Regions from separate parts of the Streptomyces sp. NPDC127106 genome, predicted to be linked through region 1. Evidence: riboswitches for the same ligand, from Rfam matches in the RefSeq annotation. Region 1 holds a riboswitch; each other region holds the start of a gene.
The links. A riboswitch is a leader RNA that binds a small molecule or an ion and turns the genes downstream of it on or off. The one in region 1 is predicted to bind thiamine pyrophosphate.

Region 1 (9,513 bases):
GGTGTACTTCGTGGTCAGCGGCCGTGCCTCGATCACGGTCGGTGAGGAGACGACTACCGTGGCCCGGGGCAGCGTCGTCTACGTGCCGGCCGGCGTGCCGCACAAGTTCCACCACATCACCGAGGACCTGAAGGTGCTGGTGGTGTTCTCCCCGCCGGAGGCGTGACCACGACGCAGGTGAGGGTCGGCCCCCGGATCCCCCTAGGGGCAGGATCAGGGGAGTCCGGGGGCTCGCGGGCCCCCGTCCGCAGGCGCGTCCTCCTAGCATCGAAGGCAGGAAACGGACGTCACCGACGGGGACGCGGAAGAGGAAGAGGTCGAGGACATGGACGGCATCCGGGAAACACTGGCAGGCATGCCCTGGTGGGTGAAGTGGGTCGCGATCCCGCTTCTGGTGCTCTTCGTCTTCGGCGGCGTCATCACGAGCATCCTCGGTGCCCTGATCGGGTTTGCCTTCAAGGCGCTGCTCTTCGTCGGACTGGTCGGCGGCTTGGTCCTCCTGGTGAAGAAGTTCGGTGGTAGCAGCGCGAAGTCCTCGTCCCGGGAGTGGTAGCGGGGGGCTGCGGGCTCCGGTTCGAGCCACCCGGGCATTAACCCGGGTGGCCTAACGCGGGGCTCTGGTCCGCTCACCGGGCGGGACGCGGTCGCTAGAGTGCAGTCTGCGCCGTCCCCCTGGGTGCGAACGCCGGTACGGCCGCTCCGACTCGCGGCCATGCCACGCAGGAACGAGCACGGTCCCGGGACGCGGCATGCGCGGGGGCGGCCCCCGCCGGGTGGGCTTCCACGGCCCGCCGCCACGCCTGGGGGTGAGTCCTTGTCTCCGGTTCACAATGCCGGTGTGCCGACCCTGATCGGCTCGGTCCAGCGGGCGCTGAGGCTGCTCGAAGCAGCCGGGTCCCATAGCGGGGGAGCCCCGGCGAAGCAACTGGCGCGTGAGGCCGGGCTCCCGCTTCCCACCGCGTACCACCTGCTGCGGACGCTCACGCACGAGGGGTACCTACGCCGTGAGGGTGGCGTGTTCGTTCTCGGGGCCGCGGCCGGACGGCTGGCGGCCGGTGGATTGCAGCAGAAACGTCGCACCATGATCCGCGATTCGCTCGCGCACTTCCGTGATGCGGTCGGGGCCCCCGTCTACTTCGCGGTTTTCCGCGAGGGTGAAATCGAGGTCGTGGGTGTGTCGGACACCCCGGCCGATCCGGCCGTCGAGGAGTGGGCCGACTTCCGGGCGACCGGCCACGCGCACGCGATCGGGCAGTGCCTGCTGGCTCAGCTCGACGAGGAGACGCGCCGGGACTACTACGACCGCCATCCGGTCGAGGCCATCACCCCCTACACCGTGCGGGACCAGCGCGCCCTGGAGCAGAAGATCGGTTCCCTGGGGCGCATGGAACCCGTGACCGAGCGTCAGGAGTACGCGCTGGGCACGGTATGCGCCGCCATTCCGATCACCGCCGGCGACGCCGCCGCGACGATGGCCATTTCTCTTCCCTTCCATCAGCAAGGAAGATTGCCGTGGGTAGTCGATCGGCTACGGAGTGAAGTAGGCGCGCTGCTGAGTACCCTCTCCTTCTCTATCAGTATCTGAAAACTCACTCCTTGTGATCCGCTAGCGCTTCCACCAATCTTGTCAAGGGGGTCCCGGGGGGTTATTCCTGGCCACTTCCACAACAGCGGGGTAGGCAATGCGCGAGTCGGTACAGGCAGAAGTCATGATGAGCTTCCTCGTTTCCGAGGAACTCTCGTTCCGGATCCCGGTGGAGCTCCGGTACGACGCCGGCGACCCGTACGCGGTACGGCTGACCTTCCACCTCCCCGGGGACGCGCCGGTGACCTGGGCGTTCGGGCGGGAGCTCCTGCTCGACGGCATCAACAAGCCGTGCGGGGAAGGCGACGTCCACATCGCTCCGGCCTCGTCCGAGGAGCTGTCGGACGTCCACATCCGGCTCCAGGTCGGCAGCGACCGCGCCCTCTTCCGGGCCGGTGCGGCACCCCTGGTCGCCTTCCTCGACCGCACCGACCGGCTGGTTCCGCTCGGTCAGGAGCGCAGCCTCGGCGACTTCGAGGTGAGCCTCGACGAAGCGCTCGACAGGATCCTCGCCGAGTCCCGGCAGAACGAGCAGAACGCCGGCTGACAGCCGGTCTCAGCGCTTGCGCCGCCTACCCCGGCCCCGGCTCCCCCGCCCGGCACCCGGGGCGGCCGCCTTCGTACTACCGGCCGTGCCCGCCGGCCGGTCGGCGGACACCACGAGCGCCGCCAGCGCCGTCGTGACCGGGACCGAGGCCACCAGGCCGATCGAGCCCACGAGGGTCCGTACGATCTCCACCGCGACGAGCTCGCTGTTGGCCACCGCGCCCACGCTGCTGTTCGCGATCGAGAACAGCAGCAGCAGGGGCAGGGCCGCGCCCGCGTAGGCCAGCACGAGGGTGTTGACCACCGATGCGATGTGGTCTCGGCCGATGCGGATGGCCGCGCGGTACAGGGAACGCGGCCCCATCGCCGGGTCCGCGTGGTGGAGTTCCCAGACCGCTGAGGTCTGAGTGACCGTCACGTCATCGAGTACGCCGAGCGACCCGATGATGATGCTCGCGAGCAGCAGACCACTCATGTCGATGTCCGGGTAGAGCCCGTGGATCAGCCCGGTGTTGTCGTCGGTGTTGCCGGTGAGGAACGCCCAGTCGATGAAGACCGAGCCCAGCAGTCCGATCAGCAGCAGTGAGACGAGCGTCCCGAGGACCGCGACGGAGGTGCGGGCGGTCAGTCCGTGGCACAGATAGAGCGCGATCAGCATGATGGCGCTCGCCCCGATGACCGCGACGACCAGCGGGTTCGAGCCCTGAAGGATCGCCGGCAGGATGAACAGGGTCAGCACGGCGAAGCTGATGACGAGGGCGATCAGCGCGAACAGGCCGCGCATCCTCCCCACCAGGACCACCACCAGGGCGAAGATGCCTGCCAGTACTGCCAGTGGGATCTTGCGGTTCACGTCGATCACGGAGTACTGCAGGTCCCGGGGCGCATCGGGGGCGTAGGCGACGACCACTTCCTGACCGTCCGCCAGTTGTCGGGGCGCCCCCGGCTGGACGACCTCGATGAAGGTGCGTCCCTTGTCGCGCCCCGTGCCGACTTCGACGGTGGCCTTCTTGCACTGGCCGGTCTGTGCGGCCTGTGCCTCGCGGCCCTCCGGTGTCGAGGGGTTGGCCGTTGGCGGCACCTGCGAGGCGTTCACGGATTTGCAGTCGACCTGTTCGAGCCGAACCACCCGGCCCTGCTCGGTCTGGCGGTCGAAGCCCACGCCCGAGCGCTCGTGTGCGGGGGCGCCGCCTGGCCAGAGCACCGCCATGCCGACGAACACGGCCGTGGCGAAGGGGATCAGCACGGCTGCGATGACCTTGCGAAGGTGCTTCGAGACGGGAGCCGCAGGCCCGTGGCCGTGGGAATGGCCGTGCGCGTGCCCGTGATCGGCATGTGCGTGGCCAGTGTGACCTGTGGGCTCGGCGGGCTCGTCGGGGGGCTGAGTCGAGGATGTCACCGGCTGATCATCGCAAGAGTTGAGGGGGCCCACTGTTCAGCACGCCACAGATGACGCTAGCGTGGGGGCACCTTTGCACAACGCGGGAGCTCGGAGCACCGGGCTGAGAGGGCGCTGATCACCGTACGGCACGACGTGCGTACGGGAAGAGGCTGCGCCGACCGCCGAACCTGTTACCGGGTAATGCCGGCGTAGGGAGATCAGGTCTCATGACCATTCAGGACGCACGCACGCCTGCCGTCGGCCAGGACGCCGACGGCCAGACCGAGCGCCAGCCGGGCTGGCACAAGGGCTACGTGGCGGGCTCCCGCCCCGACATTCGGGTGCCGGTTCGCCAGGTCCATCTCACCAACGGCAAGGACGTGACGCTCTACGACACGTCCGGTCCGTACACCGACCCGCAGATCGAGACGGATGTCCGACGGGGTCTGCAGCCGCTGCGCGAGAACTGGATCATCGGCCGCGGCGACACCGAGGAGTACGCGGGCCGTCCCGTGCGCCCCGAGGACGACGGCATCAAGCACACCTCGCCGCGCGGCGGCCTCAAGAACCTCGACGCGGTCTTCCCGGGCCGTCCGCGCCTGCCGCGCCGCGGCCGTGGCGGCCAGGCCGTCACGCAGCTCGCGTACGCCCGCCGCGGTGAGATCACCCCGGAGATGGAGTACGTCGCGATCCGCGAGAACGTCTCCCCCGAGGTCGTGCGCGAGGAGATCGCCGCAGGTCGCGCCGTGCTGCCCGCGAACGTGAACCACCCGGAGATCGAGCCGATGATCATCGGCAAGAAGTTCCTGGTGAAGGTCAACGCCAACATCGGCAACTCCGCGGTCACCTCGTCCATCGAGGAGGAGGTCGAGAAGATGACCTGGGCGACCCGCTGGGGTGCCGACACGGTCATGGACCTCTCCACCGGCCGCAACATCCACACCACCCGCGAGTGGGTGCTGCGCAACTCTCCCGTGCCGATCGGCACCGTGCCGCTCTACCAGGCCCTGGAGAAGGTAGACGGCAGGGCCGAGGAGCTGACCTGGGAGATCTACAAGGACACGGTCATCGAGCAGGCCGAGCAGGGCGTCGACTACATGACGGTCCACGCCGGCGTGCTGCTCCCGTACGTGCCGCTGACCGCCCGCCGCAAGACCGGCATCGTCTCCCGCGGCGGCTCGATCATGGCCGCGTGGTGCCTGGCACACCATAAGGAGAACTTCCTCTACACGAACTTCGAGGAGCTCTGCGAGATCCTCGCCGCGTACGACGTGACGTACTCGCTGGGTGACGGCCTGCGCCCCGGCTCGATCGCGGACGCCAATGACGCAGCGCAGTTCGCCGAGCTGAAGACGCTGGGCGAACTGAACAAGATCGCCAAGAGCCACAACGTGCAGACCATGATCGAGGGCCCGGGTCACGTGCCCATGCACAAGATCAAGGAGAACATCGACCTCCAGCAGGAGATCTGCGAGGAGGCGCCGTTCTACACGCTCGGCCCGCTGACCACGGACGTCGCGCCGGCGTACGACCACATCACCTCGGGCATCGGCGCCGCGATGATCGCCTGGTGGGGCACGGCGATGCTCTGCTACGTCACGCCCAAGGAGCACCTGGGCCTGCCCAACCGCGACGACGTCAAGACCGGCGTCATCACCTACAAGATCGCCGCGCACGCGGCCGACCTGGCCAAGGGGCACCCGGGCGCCCAGGAGTGGGACGACGCCCTGTCGGACGCGCGCTTCGAGTTCCGCTGGGAGGACCAGTTCAACCTGGCTCTCGACCCGGACACGGCCCGCGAGTTCCACGACGAGACGCTCCCGGCCGAGCCGGCGAAGACCGCGCACTTCTGTTCCATGTGCGGCCCGAAGTTCTGCTCGATGAAGATCTCCCAGGACATCCGCCGCGAGCACGGCGGCGACCTGAAGGCGGACGAGATCGAGGCGGGCATGGCGGCGAAGTCCGCCGAGTTCGCGGCGACCGGCAACAGGGTCTACCTGCCGATCGCGGACTGACCCGGCGGGCCCACCGGGCCGGTCCCGCGACCCGTATGGGGGGAGTCGCGGGCCCGGCCCGGGGCCCGGCCGACCGGCGGCCCCGGCCGTGCGGGGCTTGCGCTGGAGCGCGCTCCAACTCCTAGAGTGCCGCCCCATGACCATGAGATACCGCAGTCTGGGCCGCACCGGCATGGAGGTCAGTGCGCACTGCCTCGGAACCATGATGTTCGGGGCAGTGGGGAACCCGGACCACGACGCATGCGTGCGGATCGTCCATGCTGCGCTCGACCGGGGCATCAACTTCATCGACACCGCGGACATGTACTCCGCCGGTGAGTCCGAGGAGATCGTGGGCAAGGCCCTTCGCGGCCGCCGCGACGACGTCGTCCTCGCGACGAAGGTCCACTTCCAGATGGGCGTGGGCCGCAACCGCAGCGGGAACTCGCGGCGTTGGATCGTGCGTGCCGTCGAGGACAGTCTGCGCCGGCTGGACACCGAATGGATCGACCTCTACCAGGTACACCGACCGGACCACACGACGGACATAGAGGAGACCCTGTCGGTCCTCGGCGATCTGGTGCGGGCGGGCAAGATCAGGGCCTTCGGCTGTTCGACGTTCCCCGCCGAGGAACTCGTCGAGGCCCACTACACGGCCGAGCGGCGGGGGCTGCCGAAGTTCCGGACGGAGCAGCCGCCCTATTCGGTCCTCGCACGGGGCATCGAGGCCGACGTCCTGCCGGTGGCGCAGCGGTACGGGATGGGCGTGCTCACCTGGAGCCCGCTCGCCTCGGGCTTCCTGACCGGCAGGTACCGGCTCGGCGAGCCCGTCGACCTGACCTCGGGACGGCCCGCACTCAGGCCGGACCGCTTCGACCCCGCCGTACCCGGCAACCTCGCGAAGCTCGAGGCCGTGGAGAAGCTCGTCGAGCTCGCCGACGGCATCGGCTGCACCCTGCCCGAGCTGGCCGTCGCCTTCCCGCTCGCGCATCCCGCCGTCACGTCGGTGATCATCGGGCCCCGGACCATGGACCAGCTGGAATCGCTGGTCGGGGGCGCCTCGGTGGTGCTCGACGATGCCGCGCTCGACCGTATCGACGAGATCGTGCCTCCCGGGACGAACGTCTACCCCCCGGACGGGGTCTGGCTCCCGCCGGCACTGGCTGATGCCGCGCAGCGGCGCCGCCCCTTGGGGGACCGCTCAGCAGGGTGACGCTCACGCCGGGTGTGACGCTCGAACGGGGGTGACAACTCGGGCGGGGTGACAGCCCGGCCGGGGGGCGACACCCTCGGCCGGACCCCGACATGGCTACACCATTGCAGCGGGTGATGTTTCACGTGAAACGGGGATGGTCGAGCCGCCACGGTCCAGGGCGTAGCCGCGGTTGGTCTCGGTCTGCTGCCGGTAGGCCTCGGGGAGGTCGGGCAGGGCGAGCAGTCGGTCACAGGCGCGCAGTGAGGCGTCCATGTCGCCCACCCAGTAGGCGTTGATGGAGTGCTCGAACAGCAGCCCCCACCGGTAGACCCACGGGTTGAGGAAGAGCAGGTCCGCCGGGGCGGGCCGGTCCAGGACGGCCGACGTGACCGCGTGCGCGGCGTGGTACCGGCCCAGCAGGCGCAGCCGTGAGGCGAGTTCGTAGCAGGCCTCCAGACGCGCGGGCCGTGACTCCCAGGCGCGCGTGAGGGCGTCCATCGCGGCCGGCCAGTCGCCCGCATCGGCGTTCAGCACACCGGCCTGGAGGAGCGCGTAGTAGACCTCCTCCTCCCAGCCGCCCATGGCCGCGCGGTGCTCGTAGAGCCGGATCGCCTCCGCGGTGTTCCCCATGTCCCGCATGGTCTGCGCGAGGTAGAAGACCGTTCGGGTGTTCGTGGCGTCCCGTTCGAATTCTGCGCCGAGCAGGCGGGCGTCGCGTTCGAACTTGTCGTGCCGGGAGCCGCCGTCGGCGTGGTCCTCGATGACGAGTGCATCGAGGTTCTCCTGTTTGCCGGGGCGCTGGTCGTACTCGTCGGGGCGGTCGCAGGTCAGGTACTCGTGCGTGACGCCCTCGTACCGCCAGGGGAGGTCGCCACGGACCAGGCGCTTGATCCGGTACTCGGTCTCGCCCTCGTGCCGCAGCATGTACGACTGCGCGGTGAGCGGCGGCAGTGGGCCGGTGCGGCGCAGAACCAGGTCGGCGTCGAGGAGGAGCAGGTAGTCGGCTTTGCCGCGGGCGTGCGCGATGTTGAGGCTGCGGTTGTGGCCGAAGTCCTTCCAGGGCTCCTCGTGGAGTTCGCCGGGGATGCCCCGCAGGGCGTTGTGGATCAGCTGTTGGGTGCCGTCGGTGGATCCGGTGTCGGAGATGACCCAGGTGTCGATGAGGTCCCGTACCGAGTCCAGGCAGCGCTCGATGACGGCGGACTCGTTCTTCACGATCATGCAGAGGCAAATGGTCGGCTTCACGGCGGCCGACCCTAGGGAGGGGGTCGCTCCGCTCTCGTGCGGCACGCCGGTTCGCGGCCCCGAGCGGCTGTCGACGGCACGGCCATTTGGCTCTCCGGGCTGGTCCGTTCGTCTGACCATCCGGCGAGCCGGACCGGCGCGAGGGGAACTGCTCTTCAGGATGGCTGCTCGCGGGGTCCGTGCATGTGTACGGGCTTCGGGAAACCATTCGATCCCGTGTGCACGAGGAGCGGTACATGAGTTCTGAGGACAGGTCCAGATCTTCCTTGGGGCCGCTGCCCCGCCGGGCGGGCTGGCTGGTCGGGGGCACGTTCGCCTCCGTGGCGCTGGTGCTGGCCGGCATGGCGGCTCCGGCGGCCGTGGGCGCGCCGCAGTCCGGAGGGTCCGTGGTGGTTCCGGACAGCGGCGACCACTGTGCGAGCACCGCGAACAAGGCGATGGACCCGGCGCAGCCGGCGGGCAGCGACAAGTGCAAGGGCGAGAGGGGCCCGACCGGTCCGAGGGGCCCGAAGGGGAAGACGGGACCCACCGGTCCGAAGGGGAAGACGGGCAAGACGGGCCCGACCGGTCCGACGGGCGCCACCGGCCTGACCGGAGCGACAGGTGCCAGCGGCGTCGGCGTGACCGGGCCGACCGGCCCTACGGGCCCCACCGGTCCGCAGGGTGCCAGTGGCCGGTGCTCCGACGTCGACGCCTACCGGCCCGACGCCAACAGCGAGGTGAAGGCAGTCCTCTCGAACACCACCACCTACGCGGGAATCCGCGACCTGACCCCGCGCCCGACGCCGTGGATCTGGTACGACCTGACCGACGGAGGGGAGGGCTACCCGCCGGACCCCTGTGCCGTATCGATCTCCTCGCAGGCCAACATCGTCAACATCGAGGTGCTGACCGTAACGGGCGAAATCTGGGAAACCCTCTGCCGGATCAACTCGGGCACGCCGGACACCCTCACCTGCACCGAGGACTGGACGCCGGCGAACCCCCAGCCGGGCAGCGACACCAACCTGGCCCGGTTCACCCACAGGGCACTGTCCCAGGAAGACATGAACCTCAGACCCGAAGAGACCAAGTAGCGCGCGGAGCCGACAGCAGCAGCCGACGTCAGTGCGGTTCGGTCCTCGGGCCGCCGAAGTCGGGGCTGGTGAAGTCCGGAGGCGTGTAGCCGGGCCGGGTTCCCTGTGACGGGAACCCGGGACTGGTGAAGTCGGGCCGGGTGTATCCCAGGTTGGGGATGCGCCCGGTCTTCGGCGTCTGCGGGGCGGGGTGCGCGGGCTCAGCAGCCGGGCTTGCCAGGGCATCGCGCAGGAACGGCACGATGCCCCGCTCCAGCAGGGCGTTCCGCCACGCCTCACGAGCGAGCGTGACCTCGTCCGGCGCGGCCTCGGTCTCGTCCCCGGCCACCACCTCGGTCGCCCGGTTGCGCACGGCCGTCACCAGCAGGGCGATCACCGCGCCGAACAGGGTGACGGCGGTCAGGGCCCCGAAAAGCCAGCCCGCCGTCAGCATCGTGTCGGCGAAGGAGGGTTCGGGCTCGACGGCCTTGAGGACATAGCCCACCAGCAGG
Region 2 (9,513 bases), on a different contig from region 1:
TTCCCCGTGTGGGCGGCCGACATCGAGGCCGCGATGGAGCAGGCGACGACCCCCGAGGCGAAGATCGAGGCGTACGTGCGCAGCCAGCTGGGCCTGGTCGGCGACCGCCGGCACCGGGCGGTGGTCGCGATCTCGGCGAGCGAGCTGGACGCGGGCGCCCGCGAGAAGATCCGCGCGGCACACGGCGGACTCGTCGCGATGATCGTGGAGGCGCTCGCCGCCCTGGGACAGGAGCAGCCCAGGCTGGCGGCCATGCTGCTCCAGGGCGTGGTCGACGCGGCGGTGCGGCGGATCGAGCTCGGCGCCGCCGAGGACCCGGTCGTGGTGACGGAGACGGCGGTCGCGATGGCCCTCCGGGGCGTGCGCGGCTGACTTCCGGGGCCCGCCGCGCCGACCGGGGCAGCCCGCCGGGCGGGTCCGCCGCCGGCAGCAGCCTCGGCGTGGGGCGCGGCAGCAGCGCCAGCGGGTTGAGGTAGGCGTCGCCCGACAGCAGGCCCCAGTGCAGACATGGGCCCCCGCAGTGGCCGCCTTCCGTCAGGACGGCCACGACCTGGCCCGCGGCGACCGCCTCCCCCTCGGCGACGAGCGGGCGGACCGGCTCGTACGTGGTGCGCAGGCCGCCGGGCAGCGTCAGGGACAGCACCCCGCGCCCGGCCACCGGGCCCGCGAAGTGGACCCGGCCGGGCCCCACGGCCCGTACGCGCGCGCCCGCCGGGGCGGCGAGGTCCACCCCGCGATGGCCCGCCGCGTACGGGGTCGGCGGCGGATCGAACCAGCGGGCCACCACGAGCGGGGCCGGCAGCGGCCGGAGGACCGGCCCCGCCCAGGCCGGGGCCCGCGGGGCCCGCGCGGCATACCAGCCGTACGAGTGCGGGGCGTACGAGGCGTACGAGGCGTACGAGGCGTGCGCAGCCGGGGTCGCGGGCAGTGCGGCCCCGGCGGGCGGGGTGCCCGCCCGGGCCACCGCCAGCAGCAGTGCGAGCAGCAGTGTCGTCATGCCCGCAGCGTCCCGCACCGCCCGGTCGGCAGGGCGGTGCCTGTGGACGGGCGCCAGGGTGTGGACAGCGGCGTCACCTGGCATACCGCCCGGTCCCGTACACTTCTTACGGCGATCCGGGTCACCGGGTCGACTTCGCACGCCCCAGCACCGGCCGGACAGGCCGTGTGGCAGCGTCTCTCGGTCCCTTTTCCGGGGGCAGGACGCGGTGGGACGTCAGGACCAAACCGAGAAAACCAAGGAGATGGCCATGGCCGTCGTAACGATGCGGGAGCTGCTGGAGAGCGGCGTCCACTTCGGTCACCAGACCCGTCGCTGGAACCCGAAGATGAAGCGCTTCATCTTCACCGAGCGCAACGGCATCTACATCATCGACCTGCTCCAGTCGCTGTCGTACATCGACCGCGCCTACGAGTTCGTCAAGGAGACCGTCGCGCACGGCGGCTCGATCATGTTCGTCGGTACGAAGAAGCAGGCCCAGGAGGCCATCGCCGAGCAGGCGACGCGTGTCGGCATGCCGTACGTCAACCAGCGCTGGCTGGGTGGCATGCTCACCAACTTCTCGACCGTCTACAAGCGCCTGCAGCGCCTGAAGGAGCTCGAGGCGATCGACTTCGAGGACGTCGCCGCCTCGGGTCTCACCAAGAAGGAGCTCCTGGTCCTCTCCCGCGAGAAGGCCAAGCTGGAGAAGACCCTCGGTGGTATCCGCGAGATGCAGAAGGTGCCGAGCGCCGTCTGGATCGTCGACACCAAGAAGGAGCACATCGCCGTCGGCGAGGCTCGCAAGCTGAACATCCCGGTCGTCGCGATCCTCGACACCAACTGCGACCCCGACGAGGTCGACTACAAGATCCCGGGCAACGACGACGCGATCCGCTCCGTCACCCTGCTCACCCGCGTGATCGCCGACGCTGTCGCCGAGGGCCTCATCGCCCGCTCCGGCGCTGCGACCGGTGACTCGAAGCCGGGCGACAAGGCCGCCGGCGAGCCGCTCGCCGAGTGGGAGCGCGACCTGCTCGAGGGCGAGAAGAAGGCCGACGCCGCCGAGGCCGCCCCGGCCGCCGAGGCTGCCGAGGCTGCCCCGGCCGCCGAGGCCGAGCAGGCCTGACCCGCTGAGGGCGCCCGGCGTTCACGCGCCGGGCACTCGCAGGACGGACGATGACGGCGGGGGAGCCGCGCCACGAGCGCGCCTCCTCCGCCGTTCACCCGTAGATCTACGACTTCGAGAGAGAACACAGACTCATGGCGAACTACACCGCCGCTGACGTCAAGAAGCTCCGCGAGCTCACCGGCGCCGGCATGCTGGACTGCAAGAACGCGCTCGTCGACGCCGACGGTGACGTGGAGAAGGCCCAGGAAGCCCTCCGCATCAAGGGTCAGAAGGGCGTCGCCAAGCGCGAGGGCCGTTCCGCCGAGAACGGTGCGGTCGTCACCCTGATCGCCGACGACAACACCTCCGGTGTCCTGCTCGAGCTGAAGTGCGAGACGGACTTCGTCGCCAAGGGTGAGAAGTTCCTCGCCGTCGCCAACCAGCTCGCCGCCCACGTCGCCGCCACTTCCCCGGCCGACGTCGAGGCTCTGCTCGCCTCCGAGATCGAGCCCGGCAAGACCGTCACCGCTTTCGTCGACGAGGCCAACGCCAACCTCGGCGAGAAGATCGTCCTGGACCGCTTCGCGCAGTTCACCGGCGGCTACGTGGCCTCCTACATGCACCGCACCATGCCCGACCTGCCGTTCCAGATCGGCGTCCTGGTCGAGCTGGACAAGGAGAACGCCGAGGTCGCCCGCGGTGTCGCGCAGCACATCGCCGCGTTCGCCCCGCAGTGGCTGTCCGCCGAGGACGTCCCGGCCGAGAAGGTCGAGTCCGAGCGCCGCATCGCCGAAGAGGTCACCCGCGCGGAGGGCAAGCCCGAGGCTGCCATCGCCAAGATCGTCGAGGGTCGCGTCAACGGCTTCTTCAAGGACGCCACGCTGCTCGGCCAGGCGTACGCCCTGGACAACAAGAAGTCCGTCCAGAAGGTCCTGGACGAGGCCGGTGTCACCCTGAAGCGCTTCACGCGCATCAAGGTCGGCATCTGAGTCCGTCCGTACAACGACGGACACCGGACCCCGGTAGGGTCTGAGGCAGTCGTCCGCGTACGCGCGGAACGACCGCAGATCTGACGAGGAGGCCATTGCCGTAGAGGGAACCGCGAGGACCCACCGGCAATGGCCTTCTTCGTATGTGCACGAGGAGATCTCCATGAATCAGGGCGTGGACCCCCACAACGCTTCCGACGACAAGAGCGACCACGGGAAGAAGGGCCGCCGCTTCATGCTGAAGCTGTCGGGCGAAGCCTTCTCCGGTGGTGGCGGACTGGGCGTCGACCCCGACGTCGTCCATGCCATCGCGCGCGAGATCGGCGCGGTGGTCCGGGACGGCGCGGAGATCGCCGTCGTGATCGGCGGCGGCAACTTCTTCCGAGGCGCCGAACTGCAGCAGCGCGGTATGGACCGCGCCCGGTCCGACTACATGGGCATGCTCGGCACCGTCATGAACTGCCTCGCCCTCCAGGACTTCCTGGAGAAGGAAGGCATCGACTCCCGCGTGCAGACGGCGATCACCATGGGCCAGGTCGCCGAGCCGTACATTCCGCTGCGGGCCGTACGGCACCTGGAGAAGGGCCGCGTCGTGATCTTCGGCGCCGGTATGGGCATGCCGTACTTCTCCACCGACACCACGGCCGCCCAGCGTGCCCTGGAGATCGACGCCGAGGCCCTGCTCATGGGCAAGAACGGCGTCGACGGGGTCTACGACTCCGACCCCAAGAAGAACCCCGACGCGGTCAAGTTCGACGCGCTGGAGTACGGCGAGGTGCTGGCCCGCGACCTCAAGGTCGCCGACGCCACCGCCATCACGCTGTGCCGCGACAACAAGCTGCCGATCCTGGTGTTCGAACTGCTCGCCGAGGGCAATATCGCCCGCGCCGTCAAGGGTGAGAAGATCGGCACGCTCGTGAGCGACCAGGGAACCCGCGCCTGAGCGGTCCGCAGCCGGACCGGGCCCCGCGGGGCCCGGCCCGCACCGCCCGCCTGAACCATCCATTCAAGACATGCAGGAGCACGTGGTGATCGAAGAAATCCTCCTCGAGGCCGAGGAGAAGATGGAGAAGGCCGTCGTCGTCGCCAAGGAGGACTTCGCCGCGATCCGCACGGGCCGTGCGCACCCGGCGATGTTCAACAAGATCGTGGCGGACTACTACGGCGCCCTCACGCCCATCAACCAGCTCGCCTCCTTCTCGGTGCCCGAGCCGCGCATGGCCGTGGTGACCCCGTTCGACAAGAGCGCCCTGCGCAACATCGAGCAGGCCATCCGCGACTCCGACCTGGGCGTCAACCCGAGCAACGACGGCAACATCATCCGGGTGACCTTCCCCGAGCTCACCGAGGAGCGCCGCAAGGAGTACATCAAGGTCGCGCGCGGCAAGGCCGAGGACTCCAAGGTCTCCATCCGCTCCGTCCGCCGCAAGGCCAAGGACGCCCTCGACAAGCTCGTCAAGGACAAGGAGACCGGCGAGGACGAGGTGCGCCGCGCCGAGAAGGAGCTCGACGACACCACCGCGAAGTACGTCGCGCAGGTGGACGAGCTGCTCAAGCACAAGGAAGCCGAGCTGCTCGAGGTCTGATGAACGACTCTCCCTGGGCCACGGAGCAGGTTCCGGCGGGTCCCGCATACGATGCGCTGGTGGGACCGCACACTCGGCCCATGCCCATCGTGCCCGATGCCGCCGGCCGTGACTTCGACGACCGGGAAGCACGCGATCGGGGGGCTGCCGCTGTCGGCGGTCCCCCGATCCGCACCGAGATGCCGCCGCAGGAGCCCATGCCCAGCCCCCCGCCCCCGCCTTCGCAGGCACCGCAGGACTCCTCGCCCCCGCCGCAGAAGAAGCGGGCCGGGCGAGACCTGCGTGCCGCCATAGGGGTCGGCGTCGGCCTCGGTGCGGTGATCTTCGCTTCCCTCTTGATCGTGAAGGCGGTCTTCGTCGGCGTCATCGTCGTCGCGGTCGTCGTCGGCCTGTGGGAGCTCACCTCCCGGCTCCAGGAGAAGAAGGGCATCAAGGCGCCGCTCGTCCCGCTCGCGATCGGCGGCGCCGCCATGGTCATCGCCGGATACGTGCGGGGCGCCGAGGGCGCCTGGGTGGCCATGGCCCTGACGGCGCTGGCCGTCCTGGTCTGGCGGATGACCGAACCGCCCGAGGACTACCTCAAGGACGTCACGGCGGGTGTCTTCGCGGCGTTCTACGTGCCGTTCCTGGCGACCTTCGTCGCGATGCTGCTCACGGCGGACGACGGTCCGCAACGGGTGCTCACCTTCCTGGCCCTGACCGTGGTCAGCGACACCGGCGCCTACGCGGTGGGTTGGCGCTTCGGCAAGACCAAGCTCGCGCCGCGCATCAGCCCGGGGAAGACCCGCGAGGGCCTCTTCGGCGCGGTGGCCTTCTCGATGGGGGCCGGCGCGCTGTGCATGGAGTTCCTGATCGACGGCGGAGCCTGGTGGCAGGGCCTGATCCTCGGTCTCGCGGTCGCGGTCAGCGCCACGCTGGGCGACCTCGGCGAGTCGATGATCAAGCGGGATCTGGGCATCAAGGACATGGGCACCCTGCTCCCCGGCCACGGCGGCATCATGGACCGGCTGGACTCGCTCCTGCCGACCGCTCCGGTGGTGTGGCTGCTGCTGGCCCTGTTCGTCGGCACCGGCTGACCGCCGCGAACGGACCGTCGGCAGCAGGACCGTCGGCAGCGGCTGGGCCGACCGGGTTATCCTGAAGGGCGCACCCTGTCCGTGGTGCGCCCTTTCCCCGTGATCGCGGGGATGCATTTCGTGAGGTCTCCGGGCGCGGACCGCGCCATCGCCATCGGCTCCGCACGCGCGGAGCCCGTCGGACCTCGTCGTCTGAGGAAGGACCGATCATGGCACCCCGCCCCGCTCCGGGAGAGCTCACCTTCGTCGCGCCCAGGGGGGCGAAGAAGCCGCCCCGGCACCTCGCCGACCTCTCGCCGGCCGAGCGGCGCGAGGCGGTCGCCGCGATCGGCGAGAAGCCGTTCCGGGCCAAGCAGCTCTCGCAGCACTACTTCGCCCGCTACGCCCACGACCCGGCGGAGTGGACCGACATCCCGGCGTCCTCGCGCGAGAAGCTCCGGGAGGAGCTGCTGCCGGACCTGATGAGCGTCGTACGGCACATCTCCTGCGACGACGACACCACCCGCAAGACCCTGTGGCGGCTGCACGACGGCACGCTCGTCGAGTCCGTGCTGATGCGCTACCCGGACCGGGTCACCATGTGCATCTCCTCGCAGGCGGGCTGCGGCATGAACTGCCCGTTCTGCGCCACCGGTCAGGCCGGCCTGGACCGCAACCTGTCCACCGCGGAGATCGTGCACCAGATCGTCGACGGCATGCGCGCCCTGCGCGACGGCGAGGTCCCCGGCGGCCCGGCCCGGCTGTCGAACATCGTCTTCATGGGCATGGGCGAGCCGCTGGCCAACTACAACCGGGTCGTGGGCGCCATCCGCCGGCTGACCGACGCCGAGCCCGACGGCCTGGGTCTGTCCCAGCGCGGCATCACCGTCTCCACCGTCGGCCTGGTCCCGGCGATGCTGCGGTTCGCCGACGAGGGCTTCAAGTGCCGCCTCGCCGTCTCGCTGCACGCCCCCGACGACGAGCTGCGCGACACCCTCGTGCCGGTGAACACCCGCTGGAAGGTCCGCGAGGTCCTCGACGCGGCGTGGGAGTACGCGGAGAAGTCCGGCCGCCGGGTTTCCATCGAGTACGCCCTGATCCGCGACATCAACGACCAGGCCTGGCGCGGCGACCTCCTGGGCAAGCTCCTCAAGGGCAAGCGCGTCCACGTCAACCTGATCCCGTTGAACCCGACGCCGGGCTCGAAGTGGACCGCCTCGCGCCCCGAGGACGAGCGGGCCTTCGTCGAGGCCATCGCGCGCCACGGCGTGCCCGTGACGGTGCGTGACACCCGCGGCCAGGAGATCGACGGTGCGTGCGGCCAGCTGGCCGCTGCGGAGCGGTAGCTTCCGCTTCTGGCGGTGCCGGTTCGGCCACGGGGTACCCTGTGGCCGAACCAATTGCATATTCCGACAGGGGAGCGCCACAGCGCTGAGAGTGCGGCACCGTCAGCCGCAGACCCTCTGAACCTCGCCCCGGTCATTCGGGGTAGGGAGTTCGGTCACCACTCAAGCTGTTGCGCCCTGCCCGGCGTCCGCTCCGACAGAGCGCCGGGCAGGGCCGCGTCTTCTCCTGGTCATCCCAGGAGGAATACACCAGTGAGCACCACCAAGAAGGTCGCGGGCGCCGTGCTCGCGGCCGCGCTCGGCGTCACCACGCTCAGCGCCTGCGGCGACGGCGGCCAGGACGAGGCCGGTGACGGCGCCAGCGGGGCGCCGAAGTCCAAGACGGTCACGCTCGTCACCCACGACTCCTTCAACGTGACGGACACGGTCCTGAAGGAGTTCGAGCAGCAGAGCGGCTACACCGTCAAGGTCCTCAAGTCCGGCGATGCGGGCGCCGCCCTCAACCAGGAGATCCTCACCAAGGGCTCCCCGCGCGGCGACGTCTTCTTCGGCGTGGACAACACCCTCCTCTCGCGCGCCCTGGACAACGGCGTCTTCACCCCGTACGAGGCCAAGGGCCTGGCCGGCGTGAAGCCCGAGTACGTCCTCGACAAGCAGCACCGGGTCACGCCCGTCGACTCCGGCGACATCTGCGTCAACTACGACAAGGCGTACTTCGCCGACAAGAAGATCGCCCCGCCGCAGACGCTGGACGACCTGGTCAAGCCCGAGTACAAGAACCTGCTGGTCACGGAGAACGCGGCCACCTCCTCCCCCGGCCTGGGCTTCCTGCTGGCCACCGTCGGCAAGTACGGCGAGGAGGGCTGGAAGGACTACTGGAGCAAGCTCAAGGCCAACGGCGTCGAGGTCGTCGACGGCTGGGAGCAGGCCTACAACGAGCGCTTCTCCGGCTCCGCGGGCGGCAAGAAGGCCAAGGCCGACCGCCCGCTGGTGGTCTCGTACGCCTCCAGCCCGCCGGTCGAGGTGATGTACGGCGAGCCGCAGCCGGCCGAGGCCCCGACGGGCGTCGCCACCGGCACCTGCTTCCGCCAGGTCGAGTTCGCCGGCCTGCTCAAGGGCGCGAAGAACGAGGAGGGCGGCAAGGCGCTGATCGACTTCATGATCGGCAAGAAGTTCCAGGAGGACATGCCGCTCCAGATGTTCGTGAACCCGGTGGTCACGGACGCCGCGCTGCCGGAGTTGTTCACGAAGCACGGCGTGGTCGTCGAGAAGCCGGAGACGATGGCTCCCGAGACCATCGCCAAGAACCGTGACCAGTGGGTCAAGACATGGTCCTCGCTCGTCGTGAAGTAGCACCGGGCAGGACAGGACGCGGACGCGGTGCGGCCGTCAGGCTGGCCCTGATGGCCGTACCGCTGGCCTTCTTCGCACTGTTCTTCGCCTACCCCGTCACCGCGATCGTCGGCCGCGGGGTCAGGACCGACGCCGGCTGGCAGTTCGGCCGCATCGGCGAGGTGCTGACCCAGCCCGACATCGCCGGGGTCCTCTGGTTCACCGCCTGGCAGGCGCTCGCCTCCACGGCGCTCACCCTGCTGATCGGGCTCCCCGCCGCGTACGTCTTCGCACGGCTGGAGTTCCCCGGCAAGCAGCTGCTGCGGGCCGTGGTCACCGTCCCCTTCGTGCTGCCCACCGTGGTCGTCGGCACCGCCTTCCTGGCACTGGTCGGGCGGGGCGGGCTGCTGGAGGAGCTGTGGGGCGTCCGGCTCGACACCACCGTGTGGGCGATCCTGCTCGCACACGTCTTCTTCAACTACGCGGTGGTCGTCCGCACCGTCGGCGGGCTGTGGGCGCAGCTGGACCCCCGCCAGGAGGAGGCCGCCCGCGTGCTGGGCGCCGGGCGGTTCGCCGCGTGGCGGCGGGTGACGCTGCCCGCGCTGGTCCCGGCGGTGGCCGCCGCCGCGCTCATGGTCTTCCTGTTCACCTTCACCTCGTTCGGCGTCGTGCAGATCCTCGGCGGGCCCTCGTACGCCACGCTGGAGGTGGAGGTCTACCGGCAGACCGCGCAGCTGCTGGACCTGTCCACGGCCGCCGTCCTGACGATGGTCCAGTTCGCCGCCGTCGCCCTGATCCTCGCCGTGCACGCCTGGACCGTGCGGCGGCGCGAGGCCGCGCTGCGGCTCGTGGACCCCGCGCGGACCGCGCACCGGCCGCGCGGGTTCGGGCAGCGCGCCCTGCTGGGCGGGGTGCTGCTGACGGTGGCGCTGCTGATCGTGTTGCCGCTGGGCGTACTGGTGGAGCGGTCCTTCGACGCCCCGGGCGGGTACGGGCTGGGCTTCTACCGGGCGCTGCAGAGCGCGGGCTCCGGCGGCGGAACGTTTCTGGTGCCGCCGCTGGAGGCCGTCTGGAACTCCCTGCAGTACGCACTGGCCGCCACCGCCATCGCCCTCGTG
Region 3 (9,513 bases), on a different contig from region 1:
GCTGCGGGTCCTCGCCATCGACGGGCAGGGGCGCCACCAACAGGGAGGTGTGCTCCACCGACTGCGGCGCCGCGATCCGCGGGACCACGCTCGTGCGGTCCTCCGCGGACGACCGCGCCTCGGCCAGGGCCTGCGGCGGCACGGCGTCCAGCTCGGCGTCGAGCAGCCGGCTCCGGGCGTCCAGGGCCAGGCCGAGCAGGGCCGCCGCATCGTACGGACGCAGGTCCGGGGTGCGGGAGGTGGCCTGCGCCACCAGCTCGTCCAGCGCGGCGGGCAGCCCGGGGACCACCGCCGACGGGGGCGGGACGTCCTCGTTCAGGTGCCGGTACAGCACCTGGGCCGGGGTGCCACCGGTGTGCGGCTTGTCCCCGGTCAGCATCTCGTACAGCACCACACCGCACGCGTACACGTCGACACGGGTGTCCGCGACGCCGTTCTCGATCTGCTCGGGGGCCAGGTAGGAGACGGTGCCGAGGACGGCGCCGGTGGTGTTGGTGACCGTGTCCACGGACCGGACCAGGCCGAAGTCGGCCACCTTCACCCGGCCGTCGTCGCCGATCAGGACGTTCTCGGGCTTCATGTCCCGGTGCACGAACCCGGCCCGGTGAGCGGCCCCGAGCGCGGCCAGGACCGGCTCCAGGATGTCCAGCGCCACCCGCGGCTGGAGCGCCCCGCGCTCACGCAGCACGTCGCGCAGGGTGCAGCCGGAGACGTACTCCATCGCCAGGTAGGTGTACGGGCCGTCCGTGCCCTGGTCGAAGACGGCCACCACGTTGGGGTGCGCGAGGCGGGCCACGGACTTCGCCTCGCGGATGAACCGGTCGACGAAGGCGGCGTCCGCGGCCAGCGCCGGGTGCATCACCTTCAGCGCCAGGATGCGGTCCAGGCGCATGTCCAGGGCCCGGTAGACCGTGGCCATGCCGCCTGCCGCGATGCGGGCGTCGATGCGGTAGCGGCCGTCGAGGGTCTGCCCGACGAGCGGGTCATCCAGGGTCGTGTCCACCCGGCCATCCTACGAGCCGGGCTGATGCGCGGGTCGGGGGCGGCTGTGCCTTGCAGCACAGCTGTGACGCGGCCCGGCCGCCGCCGCACGGCCGCCGCCGCCCTGTCGCCGCTGCGCGGAGCCGTACGCCGGCGAGGCTGGATTTCCAGCCCGCGCGGCGTTCGAGCGCAACGGGTCCGGGCAGAGCCCGGTTTCGGGAAGGGGCGGGGTGGGGAAACGGCTCCGCGCAGCGGCAGCAGGGCGGCCGCGGCGGGCCGGCGGTCAGAAGGCCGGGCGTTCCGGGTCGAAGGCGGCGCGGCCCTCGGCCGGGGACGAGGCGTGTGCGAAGCGGCGCTGCGGGATGCGTCCCGCACGGAACGCGAGCCGCCCCGCGGACACCGCGTCCCGCATCGCGCCGGCCATCAGCACCGGCACCTGCGCCCGCGTCACCGCCGACGCCAGCATGACCCCGGCGCAGCCGAGTTCCATCGCCAGCGCCACGTCCGAGGCGGTTCCCGCACCCGCGTCCAGGATCACCGGCACGCCCGCCCGCTCCACGATCAGCTCGAAGTTGTGCGGGTTGCGGATGCCCATGCCCGACCCGATGGGCGACCCCAGCGGCATGACGGCAGCGCAGCCGGCGTCCTCCAGTTTCCGGGCCAGCACCGGGTCGTCGTTGGTGTACGGCAGCACCGTGAACCCGTCGTCGACCAACGTCTCGGCGGCGGCCAACAGCTCCTCCCCGTCGGGGAGCAGCGTCCGCTCGTCCGCGATGACCTCCAGCTTGATCCAGTCCGTGCCGAGCGCCTCCCGCGCCAGTCGGGCCGTCAGTACGGCCTCGCCGGCCGTGTAGCAGCCGGCCGTGTTCGGCAGGACCGCGATCCCGAGTTTGTCGAGGACGCCCAGGACGGAGCCCTGCACCGCCGGGTCGAGCCGGCGCATCGCGACCGTGGTGAGTTCCGTACCGGAGGCGATCAGGGCGTGCTCCAGCACCTCCAGGCTGGGTGCCCCGCCGGTACCCATGACCAGGCGGGAGGAGAAGGTCCGGCCGCCGAGGACGAATGCGTCGTCCGCCATCGTGCTCAGCCTCCCTGGACCGCGGTCAGGACCTCGACCCGGTCGCCGTCGCCGACCGCGGTGTGCGGCCACTGCCCGCGCGGGACCACGGTCTCGTTGAGTGCGGCCGCGACCCCGGAGGGGGCCGTGGTCAGGGTGGCGACCACCGCGTCGAGGGTGGTGCCGGGCGCGAGCTCGCACGGCTCGCCGTTGACGGAGATGGTCATGCGTACGACTCCTGACGTGCGGGGGAGAAGCGGCGTGGGCTGAAGGGCCGGGCGGCCTCCGGCAGGACGCCGGTGGCGAGCAGTTCGGCCATGGCGTCGCCGGTGACGGGGGTGAGCAGCACCCCGTTGCGGTAGTGCCCGGTGGCCAGGTGCAGGCCGGGCAGGGCCGTGGGGCCGAGCAGCGGGGCGTTGTCGGGGGAGCCGGGCCGCAGTCCGGCCAGCGTCTCGGTCAGCGGCAGTTCGGTGATGCCGGGCACCAACTCGTGTGCGTCGCGGAGGAGTTCGTACACCCCGCCGGCGGTGACGGTGGTGTCCCAGCCGAGTTCCTCGCTGGTGGCGCCGATGACGAGTTCGCCGTTCTCCCGGGGCACCAGGTACACGTGGCTGCCGCGTACGACGGCCCGTACCGTCCGTGACAGGAACGGCGCGTACCGGGCGGGCACCGCGAGCCGCAGCACCTGCCCCTTCACCGGCCGGACGGGCGGCAGCGCCTCGTCGGGCACGCCGGCCAGCCGACCGCTGAACGAGCCCGCCGCCAGCACCACCTGGTCGGCGGACAGCTCGGTGCCGTCGTCGAGCACCGCGCCGGCCGCCCGGTCGGCGGTGACCACGAGCCGTTCGGCGCTCGCCCGGCGGATGTCGACGCCGGCGTGCTCGCAGGCGGCCAGCAGCGCGGCGGCCAGCCGCCGCGGGTCGACCTGGTGGTCGCCGTCGACGCGCAGGCCACCGCGGACGCCCGGGGCGAGCATCGGCTCCAGGCGACGGCACTCGCGGCCGGTGAGCCACTCGGACTCCAGGCCGCAGCGGCGCTGCAAGGCGTGCAGCTCGCGCAGGTGGAGCCGGTCGTCGGCGTCGAGGGCCACGGCGAGCGTGCCGCAGGCGCGGTAGCCGATGTCCATGCCGCCGCTCGCGTCGGCGAGTTCACCGGCGAATTCCGGATAGCGGGCGGCGGAGGCGAGGCCCAGGCCCAGCAGGGTCTCCTCGCCGTAGTGCAGTTCGGTGACGGGGGCGAGCATGCCCGCCGCGACCCGTGCGGCGCCGCCGCCGGGGGCCGGGTCGGCGAGGGCGGTGCGCAGCCCGCGCCGGGCCGCCCGCCAGGCGGTGACGAGGCCGATGATCCCGCCCCCGATGACGAGGACGTCGGCTCCCGTGGCCGCGGATCCCTTGGACGAGTGCATGGGCGTCCAGCCCCTCCCTTCGCCGGCATGACCCGGATCAGGTTCGGACGGTCGGAGGCCGGCCAGCCTCCCTCTCAGCCCGGTGCGCCCGGGCTCCCGCGATAGGTACGGTGGCCACAGTAGCCGTTCCTCTTCGGGGAGCGGGAGAGAGCCGGGACGCGGCCGCCGGTGCACCCCTTCTCACCGATCGTTGCTGACTAGGGTGGGTTGCGTGAGCGAGCAGACCGAACAGACTCAGAGCGGCGTCGTCATCGTCGGCGCCGGAATGGCCGGCGTGCAGACCGCGGTCGCCCTGCGCGAGCAGGGCTGGACCGGCCCCGTGACCCTGCTGGGCGCCGAGCCCCACCAGCCCTACGACCGGCCCCCGCTGTCCAAGGCGGTCCTGCTCGGCAAGGCCGAGGACTCCGCCTTCGACGTCGACTTCGAGGGCCTGGGCATCGAACTCCGGCTCGGCGTGGAGGTGAGCGGCCTGCGGGCCGCCGACCGCGAGCTGGACACCGAGGCCGGCCCGGTCCCGTACGGGGTCCTGGTCCTGGCGACCGGCGCCGAACCGCTGACCCTGCCCGGCGCCGAGGGCGTCCCGGGCGTCCACCTGCTGCGCACCCTGGACGACGCCGCCCGGCTGCGGCCCGTGCTGGCCCGGACCCCGGCCACCGTCGTCGTCGGCGCCGGGTGGATCGGCGCGGAGTTCGCCACCGCGGCCCGGGAAGCGGGCTGTGCGGTGACGGTGGTCGAGGCCGCGGACCGGGTGCTCGCGGGCGCCCTGCCGGCCGAGGTCGCCGCGCCGATGGCCGGCTGGTACGAGGAGGTGGGGGCCGCCCTCCTGACGTCCGCCAAGGTCGCCTCGGTGGAGTCCGGGCGGGTCCTGCTCGCGGACGGCCGGGAACTGCCCGCCGGAGCGGTGGTCGTGGGCATCGGGGCGCGGCCCGCCACCCGCTGGCTGGCCGGGTCGGGCGTCGAGCTCGGCGCCGACGGCTCGGTCACGGCGGACGCGTACCTGCGGACCTCCCTGCCGGGGGTGTACGCGGTCGGCGACTGCGCCTCGTTCCCCTCGGCGCGCTACGGGGCCCGGCTGCTGGTGCACCACTGGGACAACGCGCTGCAGGGGCCGCGGGTGGTGGCGGCGAACATCCTGGCCCGGGCCCGGGCCGACGCCGAGGGGCAGCCTCCGGCCGGGGCCGCGCTCCAGGTCTACGACCCGGTGCCGTACTTCTGGTCCGAGCAGTTCGGGCGGTTCGTCCAGTACGCGGGCCACCACGCGGAAGCGGACACCCTGCTGTGGCGCGGCGACCCCGGCGAGCAGGCGTGGTCGGTGTGCTGGCTGCGGGCCGGGTCGCTGGTCGCGATCCTCGCCGTGGGCCGGCCGCGGGACCTCGCCCAGGGCCGCAAGCTGATCGAGACCGGCGCCGCCGTCGACCCCGGCCGGGTGGCCGATCCCGCCACCCCGCTGAAGTCGGCCGTGGCCGCCCCGCAGTAGCGCGGCGGAACGCCCGGACGGCGCGCCCGGGCCGCGCGGGGGCGCCCGTACGGCCGGGGAACCCCGTACGGATCGGCCCGGGTACCGACGGCGGGCGGGAGGTGGCAGGCTTGTGCCGTGACCGAGATTGACACAAAGATCGATGCCCTTGTCCCCGCCTGGCTCCACCTGCCCGACATCGCCGAGATGCTGGACGTCGAAGTGACCCGGGTCCGCCAGCTGGTCAAGGAAGGTCAGCTGATCGCCGTCCGCCGCGGCGAGAACCGCACCCTCCAGGTACCCGCCGACTTCATCGACGGCAACAAGCTCGTCAAGGGCCTCACCGGCCTGCTGACGGTGCTGCGTGACGACGGCTTCTCCGACGAGGAGATGCTGGAGTGGCTCTTCACCGCGGACGAGACCCTGCCCGGCACCCCCGTGCAGGCGCTGCGCGAGAATCGCGGCACGGAGGTCAAGCGCCGCGCCCAGGCGCTCGCCCTCTGACCCGAGCCGACTGATCCATCCGCGGGACGCGGGCCGCCCGGTGCGGCCCGCGTTCTCTGCGCCCACCAGGGGGTACCCATGTCCGCGAACGCCCAGCAGCTCTCCGACGCCAGGCTCTACCTGTGCACGGACGCCCGCAAGCGGCAGGGGGACCTCCCCGAATTCCTCGACGCCGTGCTCGCCGGCGGGGTGGACGTCGTCCAGCTCCGCCACAAGGGCATGGAGGCCGCCGAGGAGCTCGACCACCTCCGGGTGTTCGCCGAGGCCGCCCGCCGGCACGGCAAGCTCCTCGCGGTCAACGACCGCGCCGACGTCGCGCACGCCATCGGCGCCGACGTCCTGCACCTAGGCCAGGGCGACATCCCGGTGCCCGCCGCCCGCGCCATCCTCTCCGGGGGCGTGCTGATCGGCCGCTCCTGCCACGCCGAGTCCGAGGTCGACGCCGCGGCCGCCGAACCGGGCGTGGACTACTTCTGCACCGGCCCCTGCTGGCCCACCCCCACCAAGCCCGGCCGGCCCGCCCCCGGTCTCGACCTGGTCCGCTACGCGGCCTCCCTGGAGCAGGACCGCCCCTGGTTCGCCATCGGCGGCATCGACGCCGGCAACCTCGACGAGGTCCTCGACGCCGGCGCCACCCGGGTCGTCGTCGTCCGCGCCCTGACCGAGGCCTCCGATCCGGGGGCCGCCGCGGCGGACCTCGCACGGCGGATCCGGAACCGCGTCTCTTAAGTGTCCAAAAAGCTGTCCAAAACCCGGACAGGGCTTCGGCGTGCGGGAACACGCGTCTAACCTGCCCGTATGGCCCTTGGTACCGCTTCCACCCGAACGGACCGTGCACGCACGGTCCGCGACCTGCTGGCGTCCGGGGACCCCTCGTACTCGTTCGAGTTCTGGGCTCCCAAGACCGAGAAGGGCGAGCGCAACCTCTGGAACGCGCTGCGCCGGATCGAGGCGGTGTCCCCGAGCTTCGTATCCGTCACGTACGGTGCCGGCGGCTCCACCCGGGGCGGCACCGTCAAGGCCACCCAGCAGATCGCCGCCGACACCACCCTGACGCCCGTTGCGCACCTCACCGCCGTCGACCACTCCGTGGCCGAGCTGCGCAACGTGATCGGCCAGTTCGCGGACGCCGGCATCCGCAACATGCTCGCCGTGCGCGGCGACCCGCCGGGCAACCCCATGGGCCCGTGGGTGCCGCACCCCGAAGGGGTGCACTACGCGGCCGACCTGGTCCGACTGCTGAAGGAATCCGGCGACTTCTGCGTGGGCGTCGCCGCCTTCCCGGAGATGCACCCGCGCTCCGAGGACTGGGATACGGACATCCAGCACTTCGTGGACAAGTGCCATGCCGGTGCGGACTATGCGATCACCCAGATGTTCTTCGATCCGGAGAATTATCTGCGGCTCCGCGACAGCGTCGAAAAGGCGGGCTGCGACACGCCGATCATCCCTGAGGTCATGCCTGTTGTGGCCATCAAACAGCTCGACCGGCTGCCCCAACTCAGCAACGCGGTCTTCCCCGAGGCCGTGAAAGAGCGCATGCTCGCCGTCAAGGACGATCCGGCCGCTGTACGCTCCATGGGGATCGAGTTCGCCACGGAGTTCTGCGCGCGGCTGCTGTCCGAGGGTGTCCCGGGGCTGCACTTCATCACGCTGAACAACTCCACGGCGACTCTCGAGATCTACGAGAATCTGGGCCTGCACCAGCGGGCCTGATCGGCCGTACCCCAGGGCGGCCGTACCGAGGGGTGCCACGCATGGGAATGACGGTCCTCTACGTCGCGTTCGGTTTCGTCGCGCTGTGGCTGCTTGCCGAGGTCCTGATGCAGTACAAGGCCCGGCTGCGCTGGCGGCTGCTCGCGTTCGCCGGGTTCGTCGGCGTGGTCGCGGGGGTGGTGCTGCCGTCGGTGCCGGTCATCGCCGTGGGCGCGCTCGCGTTCGCGGTGGGCCAGACGCTGGTGACGCTGTCCTTCCGCAAGGGCTTCGAGGCCGGCTGGTCGCTGCGCAAGGGCGGTAAGGGCGGTAAGGGCGGTAAGGGCGGTAAGGGCGGGGAAGCCGCCGCGGCGCCGAAGGGCGCTGCCCGCCGCCGCCGGGCGGGCGGACCGCGGTCCGAGCCCGCGCTGGAGGTGACCGGGCTGGAGTACGGCGCCGAGGCGGCGGGCGGGCCCGTGGACGCGGAGACGGGCGCCGACGCGGCCGGGGAGCCGGCGAAGGCCCCGCGGCCGCGGTTCCATGCCGCGACGGAGGACTTCTACAGCCCGGAGCCGCTTCCCGAGGACACCGGCTCGTACGGGATACAGAGCTTCGGCCCCGGCTCCGGCTCCGGCTCCGACCCCGGGCAGACGGCCGCGTTCGCCTCGCCGTTCACCACGGCCGAGCAGGACGCCCACGGCTACGCCGGCTACCAGGACCCGCAGACGCCGGGCGGCGGCTACGACTACCCCGGCGCCTACCAGCCCGGCGGTGAGCAGCAGGTCTACGCCGCCTACTCGGACCCGTACATCGGCACCGGCGGTGGTGTCATCCCGCAGCAGCCGTACGACTACACCCCGTACGGGGGCCAGGGCGGCGACCCGTACGCCGGTGGCACGGCCGGGCAGGACCAGTACGCGATGGACACCCCGCCCGGCGGTGTGTGGGTGCCGCAGCAGCGGGACGTCGCGCAGCCGTACCCGGCCGACGGCCAGGGCGGCGGGGCGTACCCGCAGCAGCCCCAGCAGCCCCAGCCGCCGCAGCAGCCCCAGCAGTACCCGTACCAGGGCTCCGGCGAGTACGAGCAGTACCGCTACTGACGGCCCCGCCCCGAGGCCCGCACCGGAAGCCGAACCGGCTCGGTGCGGGCCCGGGACGAACGCACCGGGCGTGCGCCCGCCGGCCCCGCCGGGTCACTGCGAGCCGCGGAAGCCCGAGCCCTCCACGATCAGACCGGCCACCAGCGCCCCGGTCATTCCCGCGTGCGCCAGACCGCCGCCGGGGTGCGCCCAGCCGCCCGCGAGGTACAGCCCGGGCAGGGCCGTGGAGTTCGCGGGGTGCAGCAGCCGGCCGCCGGCCCCGGCGAGTGAGGGGGCGGGTACCGCTCCGCCCGCCGCGCCGGTGGCGGCCTCGATGTCGGCCGGGGTGCGCGCCTCCCACCACAGCAGCCGCTCGCGCAGCCCGGGCACGGCCCGGGCGGCGAGGTCCAGCAGGGCCTCGGGCTCGGGTGCGGCCGCGGTGGTCGGGCCCGCGGGGGCGTGCACCGCGCTCACGGTGACGGCTTCGTGGTCCGCGTCGGGCCGGACGGCGGGGTCGTCGGGGCGCAGCACGGTGAGCTGCGTGCCGGGGGAGTGGACCAGCGTGCGGTGCACGGTGTCGGCGGGGCGGGCGCCGCGCAGCGCGAGCAGCAGGGTGGAGCGGGTGGCTCCGGCCGCGGCCCCGACGGGGACGCCGTCGGGCGGCAGCGGCACGGCCAGCTGCCGGGGGTCGGCCCCGCAGACCACGTGGTCGGCGGTGTGCTCGGTGCCATCGGCCAGCAGCACGCCGGCGGCCCGGCCCTCCCGGGCCAGGACCTCCCGGACCGGAGCGTCGAAGACGAACTCGACCCTCCGCTCGCGGCAGCGCTCGTACAGGGCGGTCGCGAGCACCCGCATCCCGCCGCGCACGTACCAGCTGCCGAAGGTCTGCTCCATGTACGGCAGTACGGTGGCCGAGGCGGGAGCGGTCGCCGGGTCGAGCCCGTACTCCCGCACCCGGGCGGCCAGCAACTCGCCGAGCCGCCCGCCCAGTTCGCGGGCGGCGATGTCGGCGAGGGTCGGCGGGCGGCGGCGCAGCAGCCCGCTTCCCCGCACCGCCGGGTACGGGTCCCGGCCGAGGACCTGCCAGTCGGGGCGCAGCGGCTCCTCCAGCAGGGGGCGGCGGGTGGCGTCCCACGCGTCCCGGGCCCGGTTCAGCACCGCGGCCCAGCGGTCCCCGGAGCCCGTGCCGAAGGCCTCGTCGAGGGCGGCCGCGACGCCACCGCGGGAGGTGCCCGGCAGGATGACGGCGGTTCCGTCGGCGAGGACGTGACGGACGGCCGGGTCGACCTGGACGAGGTCGACGCAGTCCTCCAGGCGCCGCTTGCCGGTCTTGACGAAC

Region 2: it holds a riboswitch for thiamine pyrophosphate, as region 1 does, so the genes downstream of both, ACFVGY_RS30920 (thiamine ABC transporter substrate binding subunit) here and thiC (phosphomethylpyrimidine synthase ThiC) in region 1, are expected to answer to the same signal.
Region 3: it holds a riboswitch for thiamine pyrophosphate, as region 1 does, so the genes downstream of both, thiO (glycine oxidase ThiO) here and thiC (phosphomethylpyrimidine synthase ThiC) in region 1, are expected to answer to the same signal.

What each region holds. Positions count from the first base shown of each region.
Region 1 covers NZ_JBHXTC010000008.1:78,353-87,865, reverse strand. Annotated here, with positions in the region: gene ACFVGY_RS10885 (cupin domain-containing protein) at 1-166, shown strand, start outside; gene ACFVGY_RS10880 (DUF5326 family protein) at 335-553, shown strand; gene ACFVGY_RS10875 (IclR family transcriptional regulator) at 839-1,585, shown strand; gene ACFVGY_RS10870 (SsgA family sporulation/cell division regulator) at 1,683-2,132, shown strand; gene ACFVGY_RS10865 (YibE/F family protein) at 2,142-3,530, opposite strand; TPP riboswitch at 3,603-3,745, shown strand; gene thiC (phosphomethylpyrimidine synthase ThiC) at 3,740-5,527, shown strand; gene ACFVGY_RS10855 (aldo/keto reductase) at 5,670-6,719, shown strand; gene ACFVGY_RS10850 (glycosyltransferase) at 6,816-7,946, opposite strand; gene ACFVGY_RS10845 (hypothetical protein) at 8,183-9,022, shown strand; gene ACFVGY_RS10840 (hypothetical protein) at 9,051-9,513, opposite strand, start outside.
Region 2 covers NZ_JBHXTC010000054.1:19,198-28,710, forward strand. Annotated here, with positions in the region: gene ACFVGY_RS30880 (TetR/AcrR family transcriptional regulator) at 1-372, shown strand, start outside; partial or broken gene ACFVGY_RS30885 (peptidoglycan DD-metalloendopeptidase family protein) at 524-1,081, opposite strand; gene rpsB (30S ribosomal protein S2) at 1,248-2,105, shown strand; gene tsf (translation elongation factor Ts) at 2,240-3,076, shown strand; gene pyrH (UMP kinase) at 3,240-4,019, shown strand; gene frr (ribosome recycling factor) at 4,105-4,662, shown strand; gene ACFVGY_RS30910 (phosphatidate cytidylyltransferase) at 4,662-5,738, shown strand; gene rlmN (23S rRNA (adenine(2503)-C(2))-methyltransferase RlmN) at 5,948-7,063, shown strand; TPP riboswitch at 7,122-7,230, shown strand; gene ACFVGY_RS30920 (thiamine ABC transporter substrate binding subunit) at 7,316-8,416, shown strand; gene ACFVGY_RS30925 (ABC transporter permease) at 8,392-9,513, shown strand, end outside.
Region 3 covers NZ_JBHXTC010000069.1:7,244-16,756, reverse strand. Annotated here, with positions in the region: partial or broken gene ACFVGY_RS33650 (protein kinase) at 1-919, opposite strand, end outside; gene ACFVGY_RS33645 (thiazole synthase) at 1,265-2,059, opposite strand; gene thiS (sulfur carrier protein ThiS) at 2,065-2,265, opposite strand; gene thiO (glycine oxidase ThiO) at 2,262-3,443, opposite strand; TPP riboswitch at 3,441-3,553, opposite strand; gene ACFVGY_RS33630 (NAD(P)/FAD-dependent oxidoreductase) at 3,655-4,920, shown strand; gene ACFVGY_RS33625 (Rv2175c family DNA-binding protein) at 5,038-5,403, shown strand; gene thiE (thiamine phosphate synthase) at 5,482-6,132, shown strand; gene metF (methylenetetrahydrofolate reductase [NAD(P)H]) at 6,202-7,119, shown strand; gene ACFVGY_RS33610 (hypothetical protein) at 7,161-8,195, shown strand; gene ACFVGY_RS33605 (phytoene desaturase family protein) at 8,289-9,513, opposite strand, start outside.